2 linked regions of the Thermogemmata fonticola genome follow. The protein of the gene in region 2 binds, or shares a complex with, the protein of the main gene of each other region. Links are inferred from orthologs where the notes say so. Each region holds a gene or a part of one and is shown on either strand. Other genes may lie near its edges.

Region 1 (2,926 bases), on a different replicon or contig from region 2:
CCCAGTCCGAGGACGAGTGCCCAGCCGTCTTCGTTGTTCCAGACGCTTTTCATCGCCTGCCGTCGCCCCATGAGACCGGCTGTTTGCAAGAGAACCTACGCTCTGCCGTTTTACAGATCACCCTGAAGCGGCGGGTAGATGGGCGGTCTTGGCTCGTGCCCCTAACTTTTGCTGTTTGTCCAGTTCGTCTTGACCCCCTCTCTGGTAGGGCTATAATTCACGCAGCATCAACGGATTGATGCGCCGACCTTATGGTTCGTAAACGAGCCGCGGCATCGCTCGAGGTCCACCCCACCCCATATTTCGGCGCTCATTACGGCGATTCACGTGGGTGAATCGAAAGCAACCGTAACGCCACGCTCAGAATGCAGCCGGGGTAAAGGGAACCCGACTACCGACCGCAAAGGCCGATGTGCATTGAGGTGTCATGGATCCGTGAGGATGTCACGGGATGGGTTTCCAGAGGAAGCCGTTCCGAGACACGGATGTACGGACTTTGCAATAAGGGCGTGCTGTGCCGTCCGACCCGGTGGAGTTGACCAAAGCGATCAAGGCAGCCTGCGATATTGTTTCCGTCGTAGGCTCCTATCTGACCCTCAAGCCAGCAGGGGCCACGTTCAAAGGACTGTGTCCGTTCCACGATGACACACGTCCGTCTCTGGATGTGGACCCGCGACGGCAACGCTATCGCTGTTGGGCTTGCGGTGCCTACGGCGATGTCTTCCAATTTGTCATGGCCATGGAAAAAGTGGATTTCCGGGAAGCACGGGCTATTCTGGCCCGGCGGGCCGGTATCCGCTTGGAAGACGAATCCAGCTCCGGACCGGCTTCCCAGCGTCGCCGCTGGCTGGAGGTTCTCCAATGGGCCCAGCAGCGCTACCACGAATGCCTGCGGGAGTCCGATTTGGCAGAAACCGCCCGCAAATACCTGGGAGAACGGGGCCTGCATGGGGGCACGGTGCGCGATTTTGGCCTCGGTTATGCCCCGCTCGCAGGCGAATGGCTCCTCCAACAGGCCCGGCGTGATCTCATCGATCCGCAAATCCTCGTCGAAACCGGCCTGCTCTTGGCACGCCAGGAAAATCGCGGCTGGTTCGACCGCTTCCGCGATCGGATCATGTTCCCCATCCGCGATCCCCGCGGCCAAGTCATCGCTTTCGGGGGCCGTATCCTTCCAAGTTCGCCACTCGCCACCCGTGCCCCCAAATATTACAACTCTGCCGAAACACCGCTGTTCAGCAAAAGTGAAGTCCTCTATGGACTGGACCGCGCCCGCCCTGCCGCAGTTTCTGCCGGTTATCTCGTCATCGTCGAAGGATATACCGATGTCCTCATGGCCCACCAATGCGGCTTTGCCCAGGTGGTTGCCACGATGGGCACCGCTCTGACCGCCCGACATATCAGCCTGATCCGGCGCTTTGTCCCCAAGGTCATCCTGGTCTTTGATGCCGATGCTGGCGGCCTGACGGGTACCGATCGCGCTCTGGAGTTGTTCCTCACCCATGATCTGGAAGTCGCCATTGCCACGCTTCCGCCGGGACTGGACCCCTGCGATTTGCTAGCGCAAAGTCACGGTCCGACGCTCTTCGCTCAGGCTCTCGCTTCGGCCTGCGATGCCTTGGAATTCAAGCTGCACCGCCTCTTCCAGCAGTATGACACGACCACGCTCGAGGGAACCCGCCGGGTGCTCGATGCCATTCTCCAGGTCATCGCGGTGGTCCCAGAGCATTCCAGCCCAGAATTACGGGTCAAGAAGGAATTGATGATCAACCGGCTGGCCCACCGCCTGCGCCTGCGGAGCGAAACTGTTTGGGACCGCTTGGAGGAACTCCGCAAGCACCGGCAGACTACCCCACCGGCCGCCTGCGAGGAACCGGTGACTGCCTCGACGCCTTCTGCGGCACGGGTCGATCCGCAGGTCGTAGCCGAAAAGCAACTCGTGGAAATCCTGCTAGCGGACCCCGCCCTCCTTCCCCAAGCGTGTGCTGTTTGGCCGGCGGAAGCCATGCGCCATCCCCGCCTGCGCCGCATTCTGAGCGAGTTGTACGCCATCCACCACAGCGGCGGGATCCCGGACCTGGATGCTCTGCGCGAACGCTTGTTCGACCGGCCTGATCTCTATGATGACGCCTGCCGTTTGCATTTGGTCGGACAGCATATGCAGGATCGCGGCCAATGGTTGCAACGGGTCCTGCAGCGCTTGCAAGAGCTGCGACTGGCTGCAGAACGGCAGGCCCTCAAGGAACAACTAGCCGCCGCCGATGCGGAGCAAGCCGTAGCTCTGCTCCGCCGTTGGCAGCAAACCCATCGGGGAGTCCAGGGGTCACCGGGCCTTTGACTGCCCTAACCTCGGACCAGGACCCCAAGCCTGGACAGGAACAGGACTTCCGACCCTCGTGTTGTTTTGGGAGGCATGCGGATGGATAACACCGACGATCGAATCCTCAAAAATCTCATCGCCAAGGGGAAACAAACCGGCTCCCTGACCTACGACGATCTCAATGCCGCTCTGCCGGAGGGAGTCGCTGATCCGGACCGCTTGCAAGATATCCTCGAACAGCTTGACAAACACGGGATCAGTGTGATCGACTCCGAGGACGAAGAACCCTCTCCTGAAGGCGGCGACGCTGCGACGGAGGATTTGCTCGCGGACAGCGATAGCTTCCTGGAAGATGCCGACGGCGATGGGCGCCATGTCGATGACCCCGTGCGCATGTACCTGACCCAGATGGGTCAGATCAAGCTCCTCGACCGCAAGCAGGAAGTCCAACTGGCCATGCGGATCGAGCTGACGCGCCGGCGGTTCCGCCGCAAGGTCCTCGAATGCGATTATGCTCTCCGCCAAGTGGTCGAAACTCTCAAACGCGTACACCGCGGCGAACTTCCCTTCGATCGCACGATCAAAATCTCTCAAACGGAAAATCTG
Region 2 (3,776 bases):
AGGAGGCCAACACCATCGTCGAAGTGCCGGTGCACCTGGGCTATTCCATCGAAGCCAAGATTCAGGTCGCCGTTATCGCCGCGACCCGGCGTTGAAAAGCCGTCAGGACGAACCGGGAACAACAGCCAACACAAGCCTTCCCAGCGGCGTGGGCCAGCACATTCCCCCACCAGGGTCGGAAAAAAAAAGACCAGGCCCAAGGACTATATTCCGGAAGACACGATGGGCGGCGCGCTGACTCCCCCGGCTGACTGGTTTTTGACCAGTTGAAAAACCTGCACCAAAAAGCGGTAGGTGAATTCCTCGATCCCCTCGGCGTTACTTTCGCGATTCCCCGCCACGTTCAACACAAAAATGTTATTTTGGACCAGCCATTGGAACACCTCTTCCGGCGTCACTTTCACTTTGGAACGCGGGGATTTCGGATACGGGATTTTCAATAAGGGCCGCTGGAGTTCTTCGGCATAGCGGAGAGTGGCAGCCACACCATCCGCATTCCAGCGACTGGCGATACAGAGCGTGCCCCGAGCAAATTCCACATTCCGACGTGTTCGCTTGGTGTATTCGCTTGTGGGTAAAGCCAGCATGCCGTAGAGCCGCTCGTATTCGGGCTTCGGGCCATCCTCGGTCAGAAAACCTTTCGGCATCCAGCCGCCCGTAGGTATGCCACAGGCTTTAGCGGCCTTCAAACCTCCCAAATCCGCACCCGTCTGCCCCCCGGAAATCACCCGCTTCAACTCAAATGCCGCCATGATTGCACCCCCCGGAAGTCCTGGATACCCCCCCCGCTGGCAAGACGAACCTGGACATGATGGAATGAAGGCTTCGTCCCCCTTGTGTTTATTCTACAGCAGCGATAGCACAACTGTCTTTTGATCTGACGGTAGCGCTCGTGTGATCACTCGATGGCCAGGCCCCGGCCTCAGCGACGCCGGATGGACTACACCACCAACCTTGCAATCGCCCTTCCCCGTCTAGCACAATCAGGATATGTTAGGCACCCGCGGAGCAGGACAGGTTAGGGTGTAAGGTCCGCGGCAACGAGCGGGATTCGCCGCCCGGACCGCCCTGTCCTGCCCCAGAGTTTGAGTTGTTGATGTCGCCGGAAGGCAGAGTAAGATGTCCGACGGACTGAATGAGCGTGCTTTACCCCATAACCTTGAAGCGGAAAAAGGGGTCCTGGGAGGCATTCTCCGCGACCCTGACGAATTGCCGACCGTGCAACAGTTGTTACGTCCTGACAATTTCTATCTCGATGCGCACCAGAAGATCTACGCTGCCATCCTGGAGCTGGCCAACGAGAACCTTCCCATCGATCTGGTCATGCTCCATGAGCGGCTGAAGCGGAACAAACAACTGGAAGATGTGGGAGGCGCCCTTTATCTGACCGAATTGTGGGAGGCGGTTCCTACAGGGGCGAATGCGGAATACCATGCCCGCATCGTGCGGGATGCCGCCATGGTGCGCAGCCTCATCCACGCGGGCACGGAAATCCTCCGGGAAGCCTACGAACGCACACAATCGGCAGATGAGTTGGTCGCCCAGGCGGAACGCCGCATCATGGACATCGCCAGGGCGGGCTTGATTGGCGAAACCAAGACCCTTTCGGAAGCCATCCATGAAGCCTTCGCCCGCATCGATGCCCGGACAGGACGGGACAGCAGTCAATTGGCGGTGAGCGGCCTGCCCACCGGTTATGTGGACCTCGACAACCTCCTGGCAGGATTGCAGAACTCCGAGTTGATTGTCATCGCTGCCCGTCCGTCGGTCGGAAAAACCGCCTTTGCTCTCAACATCGTCCGCAATGTCATCACCAATTACGATGCCGCCACTCATGGGGGTGAAGCGGGTCCGCCGGTACTCTTTGTCAGTTTGGAGATGACCCGAATCGAACTGGCGGAACGCCTCCTGTGCTGCCAAGCACGCGTCGATAGCCACAAGGTTCGCAAAGGCACACTCCACGCCGAGGATATTCAAAAGTTGATGGACGCGGGCGATGTGCTACGCCGGGCCAAATTGTATCTGGACGACACCCCCTCCCGCAGCATGATGCAGATCGCCGCTCTGGCTCGACGGCTGATGAAAAAACACGAGAAGGAAGGCGGTTTACGCCTGGTGGTCATCGATTACTTGCAACTGATCGAGCCAGAGAATCGCCGTGATCCCCGGCAGGAACAGGTGGCGCAGATCAGCCGGCGCCTGAAGTTCCTAGCGCGAGAGCTGGGCATTCCCGTCGTCGCCCTGGCGCAGGTCAACCGCGCCTCTGAAGAACGGCAAGACCATAAACCGCGCCTGGCCGATCTGCGCGAATCCGGCAGCATCGAGCAGGACGCCGACACCGTGTTGATCCTCCACCGCCCCGGACGTTACGAAGGCTCGCAGGAGGACAATATCTTGGAGGTCATCGTCGCCAAGCAGCGCAACGGCCCCACCGGAGAAATCACCCTCACCTATCTCAAGCCCTACAACCGCTACGAGAATTACATCGCGGATATCAGTTACAGCGGAGACGGCTTATGACCGTTCCTCAGGACGGTTTGCTCTGGCCGGTTCGCCCGCTGGAGCGTGTTCGGACGGCGTCGGTTCCGGAGCGAAGGAAGACGCCGAGCCGGGTTGGGATGACGGCCGCGGTCGACTCAACCAATACAAAAGGGCTTTCACCTCGAAAGGCTTCAAGTCCGGCTTGAGGGAAAGAAGTCGGGCGGCGATGCCCGTGAGATGAGCGGCAGCCCAACTCGTCGCTGGTTCTGTGGCAAAGGGACCGAGATAGCCGCGCCCGTGGGCTTGAAACTCCACCTGATCCCGCAAGCAATAGGCGAATTGGAGCGGATCCGGGAAAAGGGCCTTATCGACGGACAACAAGGGGGGGGCAAACGCCGCGGGGTAGCTGCGCGTGAAAGGATGGTCATTATGGGCCGCCGCGACCACCAAAACATCCCGATAATAGGCTTCCTCGACCATCTGGAGCAATTGCCAGCGCCGCGCGGGGGGTTGCAGGCGCTGTTCCACGATTCCCAGGGACAAATTGATGATTTTCACCTGCCACACATCCAAAGCGTGCCGGAGTGCCGCCAGAACTGTCTCAATAGTGGTCCCTGACCCCACCGCGAAAACGTCCGCCGAGAAGAGTTGAACCCGCGGAGCCAGTGTCACAATGATGTCCGCCACTGTGGTCCCATGTGGACTGGATTGCCGCCCCTGGTAGGGTAATGGCGGGCCATGAGGGCGGAAGATGGCCCCTTCCACGTGTGGAGGCTCCCTGCCCCGCTGGCGGGCGCGTTCCGCAAGCACAGACCACTCGATTCCCGAATCGACCACGGCCACCCGGATTCCCTCCCCCGTGGCCCGGCTGTCCTGAAGCAGTCGTTCCGGAGTCAGTTGGAGAAGCACAGACTCAATCAGGTTCAGGGATTCCATAAGCAAGCGGAGTCATTGCGGAAGCAGAAAGAATGCCGTGGCTGGTGACTCTCCCTCTGCCCCTACGGGCCGTGACGGACAGGTTCTCATCCTCTGGCGAGCATCAAGAGTGAGTCCAACTCACGTCGAGTAGCTGCCGGAGGTCCCGGATCATGCGTGTGCAGTATTCCACGGCCCGCACGCCGTGCTGGCGGGAGAGAGTTCGCACCTCTTCGAGCAACTGGATCACAGCCTCGGAATCTTTCTCCGCTGCTCCCGATTGCGCCAGCCCTTGTTTGATGTGCTCCAGCACTTCGGGCGGCGGTTTGTCTTCGTGCAGCAGGTCGCGGACCCGTTCGCTGGCTTGCAAAGCCGCAGCT

What was found.
Region 1: the proteins of dnaB (region 2) and dnaG are in contact, whole or in part, in a crystal structure (PDB 2R6A), measured with the Geobacillus stearothermophilus proteins. The link is inferred for Thermogemmata fonticola from one-to-one orthologs. Residues at the interface, in WP_033016901.1 of Geobacillus stearothermophilus: Ser13, Glu15, Ala16, Gln18, Glu91, Leu92, Asp94, Ala95, Val96, Pro97, Thr98, Ala99, Ala100, Asn101, Tyr104, Tyr105, Ile108; in WP_049624496.1 of Geobacillus stearothermophilus: Lys456, Leu457, Leu458, Pro459, Ala460, Asn463, Ala464, Leu467, Leu535, Leu536, Ile537, Ala538, Gln544, Glu545, Asp548, Tyr549, His552.

The regions. Positions count from the first base shown.
Region 1 is NZ_JACEFB010000006.1:218,069-220,994, reverse strand. It holds dnaG (DNA primase), read left to right. Parts: upstream 1-514; coding sequence 515-2,338; downstream 2,339-2,926. Other genes in the region: rpoD (RNA polymerase sigma factor RpoD), read left to right, coding at 2,420-2,926; H0921_RS10460 (putative sulfate exporter family transporter), read right to left, coding at 1-71. UniProt on the Escherichia coli protein: RNA polymerase that catalyzes the synthesis of short RNA molecules used as primers for DNA polymerase during DNA replication.
Region 2 is NZ_JACEFB010000005.1:106,164-109,939, forward strand. Bases 468-3,319 are described here. They hold dnaB (replicative DNA helicase), read left to right. Parts: upstream 468-1,119; coding sequence 1,120-2,520; downstream 2,521-3,319. Other genes in these bases: H0921_RS08990 (putative molybdenum carrier protein), read right to left, coding at 468-752; H0921_RS09000 (S8 family serine peptidase), read right to left, coding at 2,515-3,319. Also shown: rplI (50S ribosomal protein L9), read left to right, coding at 1-95; more of H0921_RS08990, read right to left, coding at 204-467; more of H0921_RS09000, read right to left, coding at 3,320-3,417; H0921_RS09005 (response regulator), read right to left, coding at 3,521-3,776. UniProt on the Escherichia coli protein: The main replicative DNA helicase, it participates in initiation and elongation during chromosome replication. Travels ahead of the DNA replisome, separating dsDNA into templates for DNA synthesis.